One region of the Agrobacterium sp. fls2-241-TYG-188a genome, then DNA from elsewhere that is predicted to be linked to it. Evidence: riboswitches for the same ligand, from Rfam matches in the RefSeq annotation. Region 1 holds a riboswitch; each other region holds the start of a gene.

Region 1 (5,837 bases):
AGCCACCGGCGGCACCATTGCCAGCAAACGCGATGAGAGCGGTGCCGCAAAGCCTAGTCTTTCAGGCGAAAATCTTATTTCCGGCCTTTCCGATGCCGATGTTGCGGTCAAGCCGGTCGAGCTGATGGCGAAGGATTCGTCCAGCCTGACCATCAAGGACATGCAGGACATCAGCGATGCCGTGGGGCGGGAACTTGCCGACCCGGCAGTATCAGGCGTCGTCATTCTCCATGGTACCGATGCAATGGAAGAGAGCGCTCTGCTCGTGCATCTGCAGCACGGCCTGAGCAAGCCGGTCATTTTTACCGGCGCGCAATTTACCGCCGATCATCCTCAGGCCGATGGACCCGGCAATCTGTCGGCGGCCATCGCAGCGGCGGTTGATCCATCCAATACGCAAAAGGGTGTCCTTCTGTGTTTTGGAGGCAGGCTGCTGCCCGTATGGGGGCTTTACAAACGTTCTGCCGACGAGCGGGATGCCTTCGATCTTTCCGGGCAACCCGGCTGCCTGAAAAGCCCCGGCTTTTCGGCCAGCGTCAGTCATAACAGGGTCGATATCGTTGCCATCTATCCCGGCTGCGATGCGATCCATATCGATGCGAGCCTGGCTGCGGGCGCCAAAGGCATCGTCCTTTCGGCTCTGGGTTCCGGCAATGCCAACGCACTGGTGGTGGATGCGGTCAGTCGCTGCGCCAGCCAAGGGGTTCCGGTCGTCGTTTCCAGCCGGGTCCCGGTTGGCGGGCTGGTGGCCGGTTATGGCGGCGGCGGCGGCGGTCACGATCTGGGAGAGGCGGGCGCCATCCACTGTCGCACCCTGCGGGCAGGGCAGGCCAGAATCCTTCTTGCCGCAATGATCGCGTCTTCGAAAAGCCGGGACGAAATGGTGGCTGCGTTCAACGATTTCCAAAAAGTGGCGAAACCATGATTTTTTCAGGAACCTTTGTGGCCTGATGTCGTTTCACCGGCTGGGAGACCACCGGGGGCCTTTTATGGCAGTAACATCGACTGCAGTCGTCCTGACTCTTATTGGACTTGCAATTTTCGGCTTTGGTTCTCAGCTAATCATGCTGGGCGGAAGTTTTTATTACGCGTTGGCGGGCGTCGCATTTGTCGTGACGGCCGTCTTATTGTTTCAAAGAAACAAGGTGGCATTGCATTTCTATGCGGCCTTCGTTGTCGCAACTCTTCTCTGGGCCTTGTGGGAAGTCGGTTTTGACTGGTGGCAGCTGGGACCGCGTGGCGGTTTCATCATTGTCGTCGGCATGTGGCTGTTGATGCCCTGGATCAGAAAGCCGCTCGGCTTTACCAGCCCGACTGGCACGTCCTATGGCGCCAATGCGGTGCCTCTTCTGACCGCTGTTCTCGTGTCGGTCGGCGCTGCCGCCTTTGCGATGACGCAGGACCCGCATGACATGGAAGGCAACCTTCCGCAGGAGATCGTGACGGCTGCGCCTTCCTATGGCAATGCGGTGCCTGATAATGAATGGCATCAGTATGGACGCACCAATTACGGCCAGCGTTATTCGCCGCTTACGCAGATCACGGCAAACAATGTCGGCGAGCTCAAGGAAGCATGGCGCTATCAGACGGGCGATGTGAAACTGCCCGATGATGTGGGCGAGACCACCTATCAGGTGACTCCCTTAAAAGTCGGCAACTCGCTCTACCTGTGCACACCTCACAACTGGGCCATCGCGATTGACGCGGCCACCGGCAAGGAAAAGTGGAAATACGATCCCAATGCCGGTCTGAACCCGGATCGCCAGCATCAGACATGCCGCGGTGTGACCTACTACGCCGAGCCTACGGCACGGGCCGGTTCGCCCTGCGCCACCCGCGTCTACCTGCCGACATCGGACGCGCGTCTCATTGCTCTGGATGCCGAGAACGGCCAGGTCTGCACAGGCTTTGCCGACCAGGGAACGCTGCATCTGGAAAGCGGCATGGAGCACAATCCGGCCGGATATTACTACTCCACATCCCCACCCGCCATTGCGGGCAACAAGATCATCATTGGTGGTGCCGTCAACGACAACTATTCGACAAAGGAGCAATCCGGTGTCATCAGGGCGTTTGACGTCAATAGCGGCGCATTGATCTGGAACTGGGATTCGGGCAACCCTACCCAGACCCAACCGCTTCAGCCGGGCCAGACCTATACGACGAACTCGCCCAACAGCTGGTCAGTCTTCAGCGTCGATGAAGCGCTGGGGCTCGTCTACATCCCGCTTGGCAATCAGGTTCCCGACCAGCTTGGTATGGGCCGCAGCGCCAATGTCGAGAAATATTCGTCGTCCATCGTCGCGCTCGATGTAAACACCGGGCAGGATCGCTGGGTGCGCCAGACGGTGCACCACGATCTCTGGGACATGGACGTCCCGGCACAGCCAGTGTTGCTTGATATCACGAAGAAGGACGGCCAGACGGTTCCTGCGCTGGTGGGACCCACCAAGCAGGGCGACATCTACGTGCTGGACCGGCGCACTGGCGAGCCGATTCTCGCCGTGACCGAGGAAAAAGCGCCTGGCGGTGCCATCCCCGAGGATTTCAGCGCGCCGACCCAGCCGACATCGGCTCTGTCGTTCAAGCCGGATCCGCTGCAGGAAAGCAACATGTGGGGCGTCTCCATGTTCGACCAGCTGGCCTGCCGCATCAAGTTCCACCAGCTAAACTATGAGGGCCGCTATACGCCTCCGTCGCTGAATGGAACGCTGGTTTACCCGGGTAATTTCGGGACGTTCAACTGGGGCAGCGTGGCGGTCGATCCGGAACGTCAGGTCATGTTCGGAATGCCGACCTACCTTGCCTTCACATCGCAGCTCGTGCCTCGCAGCGAGATTCCCCCGCGCGGCCAGGATGAAAAGGGGAGCGAACAGGGCCTGAACCGCAATGATGGCGCCCCCTACGGCGTGCTGATGGGCCCGTTCCTCGGACCGCTTGGAATACCTTGCCAGGCTCCACCATGGGGCTATGTGGCAGGCGCGGATCTCCGCACGGGCAACGTTGCCTACAAGCACAAGAACGGCACCGTCTATGACATGACGCCCCTTCCGCTGCCCTTCAAGGTCGGCGTGCCCGGCATCGGTGGACCGATGATTACCAAGGGTGGCGTGGCTTTCCTCGGTGCCGCCGTCGACAACTATCTGCGCGCCTATGATCTGACATCCGGCAAGCAGCTCTGGGAGGGGCGGCTTCCTGCAGGCGGACAGGCAACGCCCATGACCTATGCTACGGATGACGGCAAGCAATATGTCGTCATGGTTGCCGGTGGGCATGGATCTGTCGGAACCAAGCCGGGTGACTATGTCATCGCTTACACGTTGCCCTGAAACGGCAAAAACCCTCCATGATCGAAAGCCGGGAAGAGATTCCCGGCTTTTTTCATTGTCGAAGAAGAATTAGGCTTCTCAATTGAAATGTAATAACATAACAAAAAGCTCCGCTTGACGGCGGGTTTGGAATACGGCTATCTGGTCGCGACGGTTTCGAGCGAGCAATCGCAAGGAATAATAGGGAATACGGTGAGGGCTTTCGGGCCTGATGCCGTAGCTGCCCCCGCAACTGTGAGCGGATTGTCTAACCCTTTTGGCGCTGGTTTTTCTGGCGCCATGCCACTGCGAAGCAACATCGCGGGAAGGTCGGGTCAAGACGTCAATCCGTGAGCCAGGAGACCTGCCGTCATGTGTTCAATCCAATTCACGGGCGGGGATGCCCGGAACAGGAGATCATCGTGATTGCATCTTGCGCCTGCCGGCGCTCTATTCCTTTTGCCATGTCCCGGTTTCGGATCGTCCTGACGTGCGTCGGTACGGATTGACGTTCAAACGTGTTGAATCATGTCTGCCTGGATGCGCAGACGCTGACGATCGGGGACTATCGAAAATGACATTCAATTTTAAAAGAGCCGTAAGCTCTGCAATTTTTGCTGCCGCCGCTTTTGGCATCTCTGCAAGCGGCGCCCTCGCTGCTGCGACCACCTATCCCTTGACGCTGAAGAATTGCGGCAGGGACGTTACCTTTACCCATGCACCGGAGCGCACGGTTTCCGTCGGCCAGAGCACCACGGAAATTCTCTATATGCTCGGCCTTGCCGACAAGGTCGTCGGAACAGCAGTCTGGATCGGGCCTGTCATCAAGGGCTATGAAGAGGCCAATGCGAAGATCGACCGTCTGGCGGACAATGATCCGAGTTTCGAAAGCGTTCTGGCCAAGAAGCCGGATCTGGTGACAGCGCAGTTCCAGTGGCATGTCGGCCCGGAAGGCGTGGTGGCAAAGCCCGAGCAGTTCGAGGAACTCAAGATCCCCGTCTATACATCGCCAGCCGATTGCGTGGGCAAGGACAATACCGGCGGCGGTGACGGCGTGCGTCATTCCGTCTTCACCATGGATCTGATCTATCAGGAAATCACCGATCTCGCACAGATTTTCGATGTTCAGGACCGGGGCGAAAAGCTGGTGGCCGATCTGAAGGCCCGCGAGGAAACCGCACGCAAAAAGATTGCCTCCATTGATGGCAAGCTCTCTGCCGTCTTCTGGTTCTCCAGCGCAGAGCTGGATATCGATCCCTATGTCGCAGGCAAAAATGGCGCACCGGGCTACATCATGTCGGCGCTCGGCATCAAAAACGTCATCGACAGCGAAGAAGAGTGGCCAACCGTGGGCTGGGAAACCATCGCCAAGTCTCAGCCGTCGCTGGTGGTTGTCGGCAAGATGGACCGCAGACGCTTTCCGGCCGACGATGTTGTCGTCAAGGAGAAGTTCCTGAAGCAAGATCCGGTTACGAGCCTTATGCCTGCGGTCAGCCAAGGCCATGTCGTTGTCATGGACGCGCAGGCGATGAACCCGACAATCCGCACCATCGACGGCATAGAAGTTCTGGCCAATGCGGTCGTTCAACTTGGCCTTGCCAAGTAATCATGCGCGCTTGCTTCACCATCACCCGTGCCGTCCTGCTGGCGGCCGGGTTCCTGGGCCTTGCGCTCTGGCTTGGCGCAGCCATTGGCGAGACATCCATTTCCATGGATGTCGTCGCCAGAACGGTCGCCAATCGCGTCTTTCATGCGGATTATCCGCTTGATGCCATCGATGAGGGCATCATCTGGAACTATCGCCTCAGTCGGGCGGTGGTCGCGGCCTGTTGTGGTGCGGCACTGGCGGTATCAGGTGTCGTCCTGCAGGCGCTTTTGCGCAATCCGCTGGCCGATCCCTATATTCTCGGCATATCGGCGGGTGCATCAATGGGCGCGGTCGGCGTTGCCATCATGGGTTTCGGTGCCGGTCTTCTAACCATGCCGCTCGGCGCGTTTCTGGGCGCCCTGCTGGCCTTTACCCTCGTCAGCCTTCTGGCGCTGCGTGCCGGGCGCGGCAACAGCGCGATCATTCTGGCCGGTGTGGCGGGGTCGCAGCTTTTCAACGCGCTCACATCCTTCATCGTGACCAAGGCCGCCAATGCCGAGCAGGCGCGCGGCATCATGTTCTGGCTGCTCGGCAATCTCTCAGGCGTTCGCTGGCCGGATGTCTGGCTGGCGCTGCCGGCGACCGTGCTCGGCCTTGCCATTTGCCTCTGGCATTCACGTGCGCTGGATGCCTTCACCTTCGGCTCGCAATCGGCAGCCTCCCTCGGCATTCCCGTTCGTCGCGTCTATATTGTTCTGGCGGGCATATCGGCGCTGATGACGGCGATCATGGTCAGCATCGTCGGCTCCATCGGCTTTATCGGGCTGGTCATCCCACATGCCGCCCGCATGATTGTCGGCGTCCGACACGGTCGCCTATTGCCCTTTGCCGCGCTTATCGGCGCAATCTTCATGATCGGTGCCGATATTGTGTCGCGAACC
Region 2 (5,837 bases), on a different contig from region 1:
AGCCTGCCTTTGGCCCCATCTGGATACAGGGCGTCATCATGGGGTTGATGACAGCGGCCACGCAGCTTGCCGTCTATGGCACGCTGGCAATGACGGCAGGCAAAAGCCGCGATTTGCTGGTGTCTTCACCGCATGTGACGGTTTTCATTGGCCGCGCCGCAGGTCTGCTGCTGATCGTGGTTGCCGGTTTCACCGCTTGGGAAGGAATTGTCAGTCATTGATATACGCCTGATTTCGCTTCAAAAATCACCGGAATGTGACTTCTTTTTGCCATTTGAAACGGGCATCTTCCTGTGCGTTCATTGCGCGTGTCGCAAAACTGTGCAGAGGTTTTGCGATGAATATTATGTGACCATATAGATCATACATGCCGCCTTCGTGCGGATCAGGAGAGAGAGATAATGAAGCTTAGAACCATTGCCGCATCCATTATGATTGGCTGTCTTTGCGCCGGTGCGGTTTCCGCAGCCGGCGAGATGGAAAAGCGCGAAGGCCTGATGAAGGGCATCGGCGGAGCCATGGGCGCGCTGGGCGCGATCGCCAAGGGTGAAAAGCCCTATGACGCAGAAACCGTCAAGACAGCGGTAACGACAATCAGCGCCAATGCGAAAGCCTTCCCGGACCAGTTCCCGGCTGGCTCCGAAGGCGGCGCTGCGGCACCTGCCATCTGGCAGAACTTTGCGGATTTCAAGTCGAAGTCAGAAAAGCTGGGTTCGGATGCAGATATGGTTCTGGCACAGTTGCCGACAGACCAGGCAAGCGTTGGCGCGGCCCTGAAGACGCTGGGCGCCGATTGCAGCAGCTGCCACCAGACCTACCGCCTGAAGAAGTAATACACGCCCATCAGGTCCGCCACTCAACCGGCGGGCCTTTTTGCATTTTGAATTTTTGAGTGGAGCGGAGAAGGCAATGGCTTCCATCTGGACGAAGCTGGCGGGTGGCGTCGTTGTTGCTGGCATTGCCGGGTTCGGCGTTTTCATGTGGGTCACCGCGCCGCAGCGTCAACCGCCAAGCCACTGGGCCAATCTGGGCGAGCCCAACCTTGCCAATGGCGAAACTCTTTTCTGGGCAGGCGGTTGCGCAAGCTGTCATGCCGCCCCGGATGCGACCGGAGACGCTTTGAAGACACTGTCCGGCGGGCAGGCGCTGCCAAGCCCGTTCGGAACCTTCCACATGCCCAATATTTCGTCCGACCCTCAGCATGGCATCGGCGGCTGGACGGTGGCGCAATTCGGCGATGCGATGACGCGCGGTGTTGGCAAGGATGGTGAGCATCTCTACCCATCCTTCCCCTATGCGTCCTACGCGCGGATGACGCCGCAGGATATCAACGATCTCTTCGCCTATCTGAAAACATTGCCCGCCAGCACCAATGATGCACCGGCGCATGACCTGCCATTTCCCTTCAACATTCGCCTGAGCCTGGGTGGCTGGAAGTTCCTCTATTTCGACAAGGGTCAGCCAAGGGTGCAGATCGCCAATGCCGACGCGCAGGTCGTTCGCGGGCAATATCTGGTGGAGGGTCCCGGCCATTGCGGCGAATGCCACACCCCGCGCGATGCGCTGGGCGGTTTCCTGAAAGACCAGTGGCTTGCCGGCGGACCAAACCCGGAAGGCGAGGGACGTATTCCCGATATCACCCCGGGCTCCGATACCATCGGTTCATGGACACGGGCCGATATTGCCAGCTATCTCGAAACCGGCTTTACGCCGGACTTCGACAGCGCCGGTGGCTCCATGGTCAAGGTGCAGCAGAACATGGCGCGTCTGACAGCGGAAGACCGTGATGCCATCGCGGCCTATCTCAAGGCCGTGCCCGCGCGGTAATTGCCCATTGACTCGAGCGCCCGATCGCCGGATAACGGTTGTGTGATGGTCTTTCCGGTTCGCCCGGAAAGTGAAAAGGGAACACGATAGGGGTGTGAAAACCTTGATTCGTGGCTGCCCCCGCAACTGTGAGCGGAGAGCCTGAAAACAAAAGCCACTGATCTGGCGCATCGACGCGAAATCGTTTTCGATCTCGTAAAATACGATGCGGACCAGGAGGATCGGGAAGGTGTTTTCAAGGTTGTGACCCGCAAGCCAGGAGACCTGCCATCACATGAAGTGTCGTCAATACCGGCGGGGTGTCCGGGTAAGCACGGTTGGCAGGTCGGGTATTCCCGCCTTTAAAACCATGTGTCTCTTTCCCCGTGGTGAATGTTGAATGCGGTTGTGGGCTTTGATCAGCAATGGCCCGGCCGCACATGAGAGGGTCACCATGTCCATACAGCAAAACACGGCTTCATCGGCCGTATCGTCAACCACAGCAAAAATCGCGCAGGCGCTGACAGCCGCCGCACTCGGCCTGTTCATCGTCGGTTTCGTCGGCTTTTCGCATGTCGAGGCCGTGCACAATGCCGCGCATGATACGCGCCATGCAAACGCCTTCCCTTGCCATTGAGGGGAGACGAGACATGCCTTTTTTCCGTAACATCGTTTTTACCGCCGTTCTGGTTGGGCTGATTGCCGGTCTGGCCGTCAGCGCCATGCAGGCAATCGGCACCACACCGCTTATTCTGCAGGCTGAAACCTTTGAAAATGCCGGTGGCGAGGCCGCGCATGTCCACGGACATGACGCCGCAGCAGCACGCGCAGATCACCACCATGACGCCGCCACGCCTTCGGACCATCACCACGATGCCGAAGCCTGGGCTCCGGCAGATGGGTTCGAGCGCAACGCCTATACCATCGCTGCCAATGTGCTGACGGCCATCGGCTATGCGCTGGTGCTGACCGCTCTGATTTCCTTGCGCGGCCCGGCAAATGGCTGGCGCGAGGGCCTGTTCTGGGGCCTTGCGGGCTTTGCCGCCGTCATGCTGGCCCCCATGATCGGCCTGCCGCCAGAGCTGCCCGGCAGCCCGGCAGCCGAACTCGGCGCACGCCAGATGTGGTGGGTGGGCACCGTTGCTGCCACGGCAAGCGGGCTTGCGCTGCTGGCCTTCAAGCGCGCAGAACCATGGGCCGCCATTCTCGCCGTGGCGCTGATTGCGGCACCGCACATCATCGGCGCACCGCTGCCGCCAGAAGGCGAACATGCGCTGGCGCCCCTGCCGCTGGAACGCCGCTTCGTGGTGCTGGCCACCGTCACGAGCTTCGTTTTCTGGCTTATTCTCGGCGCTCTCAGCGGTCTGTTCCTCAAGCGGTTCGAGGCGGCACGGTAGAATGACAGGGCAGGGAAATGACGACGCGGAATGGAGCGATAGGCTCGATGCGCTGAGTTTCCCTGTCCCCAACCATGCCGGCCGCTGCGTCATGCACCGGCTGGCCTTCCGGGCGCTTCTGGCAGTCGAGCCGCAACGAGACGCCTGCCTTGCCTATTTCACGGCAAACAAGGCCGCATTCCTCAGCGCCGCCACCACCAAAATCACCCGCCTCGCTCTGCCCGCCGACCGCAGCCTGCACATCAACAGCCGCGACCTGCGCCGCGCCATAACGCCGCAGGCCACCACCAGTCCGGCACGTCTTTGCCGCGTTCTGGATCGCTAGGACTGTTTTTATCGCAGTTGGAGTAGGCCGGACGCCTAAAGTCTGATGTGGCGGGCGGGGGCTTACCCGCTCTGTCCCACCGGACATCTCACCCACCCCCGTCATTCCGGCCTTGAGCCGGAAGCCAGCCAGGCCCAAGTCTTTGGGCTGAGGGGAGGCGCTTTATCAAACGGATGTCGTCTTTCGGTTGGGGAGAGTCTCTTGATCCGACAGACGTCGGATCGCTGGACCCCGGATCAAGTCCGGGGTGACGGCGTTGTGTGGCGGTGCGTGGGGTTGCGGTGCGTGTCCGATCAAATCAGCTCCGATCCGATCTAATCCGCTCTACTCTGTCAACAAAACGCCGTCCGTGCTTATTCCTTGCGAGGGCGGTCTGCGGCGGCGATGTAGGCGTCCAGTTTGCGTAGGGCTGTGGCTCGCGCATCCTCGGGCTCACGCCGCACGAGCTTGTCTGGTGGCAGGATCATGTAGGGCTTCGAATCCGGTGGCTCTGCTTTGTTGGCCCGGCGCAGGTGGTGCATGTACAGCCCGGCGAAGCCGAGGGCGAAGACGCAAGGCATGTAGATCAGCGAAATCTTTACCCCATCCGACATCATCCGGAATGTGTGCAGAAGATCAGCCCAGATACTGTAATTCTCCATCGCATTTCCCCATTGCAACGGCCATGCGCGGACAGGCGCCGCAGGCCGAGGTTCCTGTCGAAACGGAAGCGACCACCGGAGGAAACGGGCCTCTGGTGGCCGGGGAGTTCGTAAGCCGTACAAGGACGACCACCCTGACCTTTAGGCGTTTGCCTTGGACATACGTCAGGGCCTCCCCAGCCATAGAGGTAGCAGGAGAGCTTATAGTCACAATGGACCGCCTCAGCCACATCAATATGGCTGAGGGGTGTCATTGCGGTCGACACCGACCGCCTTGTTAGGGGTTACGAGCCCCAAGACCAGCCCGTTACGTCCGGTCTCGATGCAACCATAGGGCAAGTGGGGGCGAGAGGAAATGGCTATTTTTAGTAGGGTGCGGCCCTTGTTTTACAGCAGCATCAGTTTTTAAAACGGAAGCGCCCACTCGATGAACGGGCTCTGGTGGCCGGGGAGTTCGTAAGCCGCAGTAGAACGACCACCCTGACCTTTAGGTGTTAAGCCTTGGACATGCGTCAGGGCCTCCCCAGCCATAGGGAGGCGGATGAGCCTTTCGCCGCAAGACCGAGTGGCTCATGCCGGCTGCAACCATAGGAGATGCAGTCGCCCGGGGAAATGCCAAGTTTTAGGAGGGTGGGTCCGCAGCCGGCGGCCTCACTGCTTTGGGGGCAGATGCTCCGCCGCAAAAACGCCAAGCTCTGCCTCGGCTTCCGGTCCCCACAGGTCCAGTGCTTTCAAAACTTCCGTTGCAAAGGTTACAGGCGAGCTGCCCGGCGCGGTGACAACGCCCTTGTCGCTTACGGCTTGCGGCTGGTCCAGATAATGTTCACGGCCTTGATATTCCTCATATTTGCTGTGCGAATCCAGCGAGTTGCCGGTATGGGAAACGGTGTTCAGCACACCGGTTCCGGCCAGTGCGCTGGCGGCGGCGCAAATGCCTGCCACCACGCGGTGCTGGGCGCGGAAGCGGTGAACGAGATCGGTCAGATCGGGCGCATTGCCCTTTTCCCAGATCAGCCCGCCGGGAATGACCAGCGCGTGAACGGTCTCCGGGTCGAGTTCATCATAGGCCATGTCAGGCGTGACATTGAGCCCGCCCATGGAAGTTACGGCTGCGCCATCCGGGGAGGCGGTGACGATATCGACGCCGAAATAACCCCGCGCCAGTGCCGTCAGCACGGCGGGTTCCCAATCACCGAATTCCTCAGTCAGAGCCAAGGCGATACGAGGCATTATCTTCTCCTGCAATCAACCACGCTTGCGACATTAAACAGAAAAGCTGGTCTGCAAAAAGTCTGAAACCGTCTGAACGGTTCCGCTTCGCGGCTGATTTACGCCAGCGCCTGCATGAAGCGCATGCCGGTTACGGGGCGCGGGACGAAATCCATGTTTTCGTAGAACTTATGCGCGGCGAAGTTGCCGGTGGCTGCACCGACCGAGAGAAAATCGCAGCCGCAACGCCTGGCCACATCGCGCGCACGCGCCACCAGATGTTGGCCGGTGCCATGGCCACGATGGCCATCGCGCACGAAAAGATGGTGCAGTTCCATGCCGCGGCGGCCTTCCTGTGCGCGGTACAGCGGCACCAGAATGGCGTATCCGATCAGCTCGTCATCCGCCTCAGCCACCAGCGCGGTAATCCACGGTATCTGGCCGAAAAGGTCTCGCTCC
Region 3 (5,837 bases), on a different contig from region 1:
GATTTTGACGCCTATCTCGATCAGCTGAACCGCTTTGTCTGGCGCTCCGGCTTCATCATGAAGCCGATCTTCAACCTGGCGAAGACAGCCGAGAAAAAGCGGATCATCTTTGCGGAAGGCGAAGACGAACGTGTGCTGCGTGCTGCCCAAGTGTTGCTCGAAGAAGGTACTGGCATCCCGATCCTCATCGGTCGTCCGCAGATCATCGAAACCCGTCTGAAGCGGTTCGGTCTTCGCATTCGGCCAAACACCGATTTTGCCGTCGTGAACCCGGAAGACGATCCACGTTACCGCGACTATGTCGATGACTATTTTGCGCTTGTCGGTCGCGCCGGTATCAACCCGGAAGCTGCCCGCACAATCGTTCGTACCAACAGCACGGTCATCGGTGCTCTCTCCGTCAAGCGCGGTGAGGCAGACGCATTGATCTGCGGTCTGGAAGGCCGTTTCGACAGACATCTGCGCGACGTCAACCAGATCATCGGCAAACAGGAAGGCGCACATACGTTTGGAGGCCTCAGCCTGCTGATCACACAACAGGGTGCGCTGTTCCTTACGGATACCTTCGTAAATTACGAACCGACGTCGGAAGACATCGCTGAACTGGCGATCCTCTCCTCCAAGGAAATCAAGCGCTTCGGCATTACGCCGAAGATTGCACTGGCAAGCCATTCGAACTTCGGTTCGCGTGACTCAGAAAGTGCACGCAAGATGCGCCGCGCCCTTCAGCTGGTACGTCAGGCCGCGCCGGAACTGGAAATCGATGGTGAAATGCAGGGTGGCTCTGCCCTGTCGGAGACCCTTCGCAAGCGCGCCATGCCAAACAGCTCCCTGTCGGGCGAGGCCAATTTGCTGGTGTTCCCGAACCTCGACTCGGCAAACATCACGCTCGGCGTTGTGCGCACCATGACAGAAGGCTTGCATGTCGGCCCGATTCTTCTTGGTTCCGCCCTGCCCGTCCACATCCTGTCACCAACAGTGACATCACGCGGCGTGGTCAACATGGCTGCCCTTGCGGTGGTGCAAGCCTCCAATCCGTCGGAGTAAGCCAGAGTTAACATAATTTTGAGGTGCGGCTTGCCGCACTGCGATGCAGCATTATGTTACCATCAGCTAAACAGCGTCGTCCGTATTGCGCGGGCGACCCACGACAGAAGATGGCTCGCATAAGGCGGGCCAGGAAGACGGACGTATCATTGACCCCGCGCCGCCGCCGAGCGATTGGTACCTTGCTTACGCTGATGTTCGCCGTGCCGTTTTCGGCTCAGGCAGATCCCGTCTGCGATTCCCTGCGCGCGCAGCTGGAGCAGCCAAGGCAGGCCATCGGCAACACTGCTGAGGTGCGCAGATATGCGAACGCGCTGGCGCAGCAGAATATCCTCATTCGCCGGATCAGGAATGATATGCGCGGCTACGGCTGCTCGTCAGGCAGTGTCATTGTCTACGGAAATCCAAATGCCGAACTCTGCGCAGAGATCGGCGATGCGCTCGTTCAGGCGCAGGAAGACCGGGAAATGATCACGCAGGAGCGTGACAGAATGCTTGCCGAACGGCGGCAGAACAGCGGCAGCAACAACCGACAGCAAATTATGGCGGCTCTGGATGCGCAAGGCTGTCTTGACGAGCAGGCACCATCGATCACCACCATCGACCCGCCACAGGACCCTGACATGCGCGGCCCGGGTGATCCGTTTGAGCAACCCGGCTATTCCGATTATGGGCCGAACCCCGATATGCCCATGCAAGGTAGGCTTAGAACGTTATGCGTGAGAACCTGCGACGGCGCATTTTTCCCCATCGCATCCAACGCAACGCCGCTGGATTTCCGCTCGCAGGCAGCGCAATGCGAGCGAATGTGTCCAGGCACCCAGACGGAACTTTTTTATCACGCGCTTGAGGGCCAGGAAAGTTCCGACATGGTCTCTGCCAAGACTGGCCAACCCTACTCTTCGATGCCGACAGCTTTCGCCTATCGAGACAAGCCCACTTCCGAAAGGTCACCGTCCTGCAGCTGCAACATGGCGGCCTATCAGAATGATGAGAAGAAGCAGGATCAGGCGCCCCAGTCCACAGCGCTGCAAAATCAGTCCAGCATCACAACGATCAAGCCGAAGGGCAACGAAGAGTCGGCAAAACCTGCGCAAGAGCCGCAAAAACAGACGGCTTCGCCCATTCCCGAGCGAGATTATGATCCGGCGAAGAACAAGGTCCGCATGGTTGGACCACAGTTTCTGCCGGAGGAGCAAAGCCGAATCGATCTGAAAAATCCAGCTTTGAAGGGTGCGCAGCCACAACAGCAGTGATGGCCAGCTAAGACCTTCCCCACCTGTCGCGGAACACCAGCTCTTCAATAGGCAGCCGCTGACGCCAGCCTTTGACCGCAAGTTCCGGCTCCTGATAGAGCATGTCGACCCGGCCCAGACAGAGCCACGCGACGATTTCAATATGGTCGGGAATGCCGAGGATGTCCCGGATGTCCGCATCGTGGAAGATGCTGACCCAGCCAACCCCGATACCTTCCGCCCTTGCTGCCAGCCACAGGTTTTGTACGGCACAGACTGTGGAATAGACATCCATGCGGGGATTGTGTGTGCGCCCAAGAACGACGTCGCCGCCCCGTGTCGGATCACAGGTCACGCAGATCGAGAGCGGTGCCTTGCGAATGCCTTCGAGCTTCAGACTTCGGTAAAGCGCCTGCTTCTCACCCTTGAACATATCGGCCGCTTCTGCATTGGCGCGAGAAAACGCCTCCCAGGTACGCTCTTTCGTCGCCGCGTCGGTTACCAGTGTGAAGTTCCACGGCTGCATGAACCCGACCGAGGGGGCAGCGTGCGCGGCGCCAAGCAGTCTCTCAATAAGATCAGCCGGCAACGGGTCTGGCAGGAACTGATCGCGGACGTCCCGGCGCTCATGTATGGCGCGATAGACGGCGTCGACCTCGTCCTGCGAAAATTTACAGACAGGCCTGAGTGCCTGCTTCTGTTCGTCCGTCGGCATCGTCATTCCCCAACAATGCATGGCATAGCGCTTAACGCTTGCCAAGTAACAACGTGGCGCTGTCCTTGCGCTTCGGTCCATGGTATCAGGCCGGTCTTCTGACTTGGCTTCATCAACACATTTCCGCCTTCCCGAAACTTCAGTGGCATGTGGAAATATGCCTCGGCCTTACAGCGTTGGGCACGTCACGGATTTTCACCGTGTTCCCGATTCTCTCGCCTCGGGCGGGCACCTGATGCGAGCGCTTATGCAAGCCATGAGATCGAGATGCAAGCCGCTGGTGGCCGATTTCGTACGTGGCGGAACCGTGCTGCCCACCTGTGCATTCTATAGGCAAATGGAGTAAGACAATGGACGATTATAACGAACTTAGGCAGCAGATTGGTTCGGACCTCGACACGTTGAGCCGCATGGAACGCCCAAAGTCGATCTTCGAGCTTGCAGACGACTATTTGCTGGGCGACCCTTCATTGAAACGCCAGCTGGTTGAGGACATTATCAAGCAGGAAGCTGACAAGCGGAACATTGAGATCCACTGAGACCTTTAAATCTTTAAGATAGGGCGGATAATACGATCGCTGTGAGTGCCGTAACATTGTTTGCAGTGTTGATCGTCCTGGCGATTTTCGCTGGCCTTGCGATGGCATCCCGCCACCGTGACAAAATCATCACGAAGATTGCTTCGACGGCCCTGCCGAAATCACACGATGCCACGCCGCTCGACCGTCACTGGATTAACCTGAGTTCGGTCCATTCCGAACCTAGCGCCATCTCCCTGATACAATCCAATCTTGGCGCCTTTGCTGTACGCGTTGGCAGCGCGCGCGCCGCAGGTCGTAGCCTTGATCTCATGTACTACATGTGGAACGCCGACCTCACCGGACAGCTGGTGATGCGCGAGGTTATCGCTGCTGCGGACCGCGGTGTTCGCGTTCGCCTGCTTCTGGATGACTTGGGTGTCTCCATATCGGACAGGGCCTTCCATGCCATAGACAGCCATCCCAACATTGAACTGCGCCTCTTCAACCCGACAAAGGCACGTGAGAACGTCATTCGTCGAGGGCTGGAGCTCCTCATGCGCTTCCGCTCGGTCAACCGACGTATGCACAACAAGGCCTGGATTGCAGATGGCCGGGTTTTGATCGTTGGAGGGCGTAACATTGGAGATGCCTATTTCGACGCCGCCGAGAACGCGAATTTCCGCGATTTCGATGTTATCGCGCACGGAGAATGCGTTGCGCAGGCAGAGGAAATCTTCGACGACTACTGGAACAGTGCCGTTGCCGTGCCTGTTCGGTCCCTTCTTGCAAGGAGGCCAAACAAACTTGCAAAACTTCGGCGCCGCATGGATGTACTCGCCTCAGGCGACGCCGCTTCGCCCTATCTTGCACAGGTGGAAAGGCAGCATCATTCGGGAAACTTCCTGACGGCCGATAATCTTCATTGGGTGGACAATGCGCAAGTGGTTGCCGACCCGCCTGAGAAAGCAGCCGGAAAGCGACGCACCGGTCGCAACTTTCTGATGGAAACGCTTCTGCCCCTGATGGAAGAGACGAAGCATAAGCTTAAGATAACATCGCCCTATTTCATACCGGGGCAGAAGGGAGTGGAAACGCTTTCGCGCCTGTCTGCAAGCGGGGTTTCTGTCAGCGTTCTCACCAACTCGCTTGCCGCGACCGATGTCGCGGCAGTACATGCAGGCTATTCACGATACAGGCGCCCGCTCTTGGTCAATGGCATCAAGCTGCATGAGCTTCGCTTGCTCGCAGATGACCATAAGTCCTTCTCCCTGCGAGGCTCGGGTCAGGCAAGCCTTCATACGAAAGCCTTTACCCGTGATGGCGAAACCGGGTTTATCGGGTCTCTCAATTTCGATCCCCGTTCGATGTCTCTCAACACTGAAATGGGTGTTCTCTTTTCGTCCGAAGAACTGGTTCGGGAAATGGACGAAATCTTCAAGGAAGAAACAAGCCGCGAAATGAGTTTCGAGCTTGCTTTGGACGAACGCAAGAACCTCACATGGACCGGCCTTGTTAGAGGCAAGCCGCAACATTACCGATACGAGCCATATGCCAGCGTGAGCCGTCGTGTGCTTGCTGGCATCATGGGCTTTCTCCCGCTTGAATCACAGCTTTGAAAAAAGCTTGCGAACAACTGATCGAATTTCGCGCTCACGCATTTTAGAAATATGGAAATGCAGGAGAGTCACATGTTCATCACGCCGCCAGAGCCAAAAACCAGCCGCAAAACGGCTGAAATGTACAGGAACGCGGAAGAAACCTACGGCTACTTGCCCAATATGTACCGTGCTTTCGGCCATCGACCGGAGGTGATGGAAAGCTGGAGTGCGCTTCTTGTCAGCCTTCGAGGCAATATCGAGCCGCGCCGCTATGAGCTGATCACGCTGGCAGCAGCGCGGGAACTGCGCTCCTCTTACTGCATGTTGGCACACGCCACTGTTCTGGCTCGGGAAGGCGCTACAGAAGACGAACTGGTTGGCATCATTTCAAATGCAGAAAACGCGCCACTGGATGAACAGGAGCGCGCAATCATGATATTTGCGTCAAAGGTCGTCCATGATGCAACATCGATCACCCAGGCGGATATCGATGCGCTCAAGACGCACGCGCTGACAGACGCCGAAATCTTTGACATTGTCGCAGCGGCGGCAGCCCGTTGTTTCTTTTCAAAAACACTGGACGCGCTGGGCACCCAACCGGATCCGGCCTACGTCGAAAAGCTTGGGCCCCAACTTGCCAAGAAACTGGCACTAGGTCGTCCGGTAGAGCAGCCCACAGAAGCTGCCCTACCCTGATGGCGATCAGGCAGCTTTTTTGCCG

The links. Region 1 has a riboswitch for cobalamin ahead of QRN85_RS17565 (ABC transporter substrate-binding protein). Riboswitches for the same ligand answer to the same signal wherever they lie in the genome.
Region 2: it holds a riboswitch for cobalamin, as region 1 does, so the genes downstream of both, QRN85_RS09205 (CbtB domain-containing protein) here and QRN85_RS17565 (ABC transporter substrate-binding protein) in region 1, are expected to answer to the same signal.
Region 3: it holds a riboswitch for cobalamin, as region 1 does, so the genes downstream of both, bluB (5,6-dimethylbenzimidazole synthase) here and QRN85_RS17565 (ABC transporter substrate-binding protein) in region 1, are expected to answer to the same signal.

The regions. Positions count from the first base shown of each region.
Region 1 covers NZ_JARVRD010000003.1:763,657-769,493, reverse strand. Annotated here, with positions in the region: gene QRN85_RS17575 (asparaginase) at 1-925, shown strand, start outside; gene QRN85_RS17570 (glucose/quinate/shikimate family membrane-bound PQQ-dependent dehydrogenase) at 990-3,329, shown strand; cobalamin riboswitch at 3,464-3,694, shown strand; gene QRN85_RS17565 (ABC transporter substrate-binding protein) at 3,883-4,914, shown strand; gene QRN85_RS17560 (FecCD family ABC transporter permease) at 4,917-5,837, shown strand, end outside.
Region 2 covers NZ_JARVRD010000002.1:508,175-514,011, forward strand. Annotated here, with positions in the region: gene QRN85_RS09190 (LysE family translocator) at 1-221, shown strand, start outside; gene QRN85_RS09195 (c-type cytochrome) at 402-833, shown strand; gene QRN85_RS09200 (cytochrome c) at 910-1,827, shown strand; cobalamin riboswitch at 1,857-2,113, shown strand; gene QRN85_RS09205 (CbtB domain-containing protein) at 2,261-2,443, shown strand; gene QRN85_RS09210 (CbtA family protein) at 2,457-3,203, shown strand; gene QRN85_RS09215 (hypothetical protein) at 3,205-3,528, shown strand; gene QRN85_RS09220 (hypothetical protein) at 3,882-4,169, opposite strand; gene QRN85_RS09225 (type 1 glutamine amidotransferase family protein) at 4,821-5,399, opposite strand; gene QRN85_RS09230 (GNAT family N-acetyltransferase) at 5,498-5,837, opposite strand, start outside.
Region 3 covers NZ_JARVRD010000002.1:1,065,198-1,071,034, reverse strand. Annotated here, with positions in the region: gene QRN85_RS11955 (NADP-dependent malic enzyme) at 1-1,047, shown strand, start outside; gene QRN85_RS11950 (DUF2865 domain-containing protein) at 1,197-2,303, shown strand; gene bluB (5,6-dimethylbenzimidazole synthase) at 2,311-2,997, opposite strand; cobalamin riboswitch at 3,069-3,248, opposite strand; gene QRN85_RS11940 (hypothetical protein) at 3,348-3,536, shown strand; gene QRN85_RS11935 (phospholipase D family protein) at 3,578-5,134, shown strand; gene QRN85_RS11930 (carboxymuconolactone decarboxylase family protein) at 5,207-5,812, shown strand; gene QRN85_RS11925 (response regulator) at 5,819-5,837, opposite strand, start outside.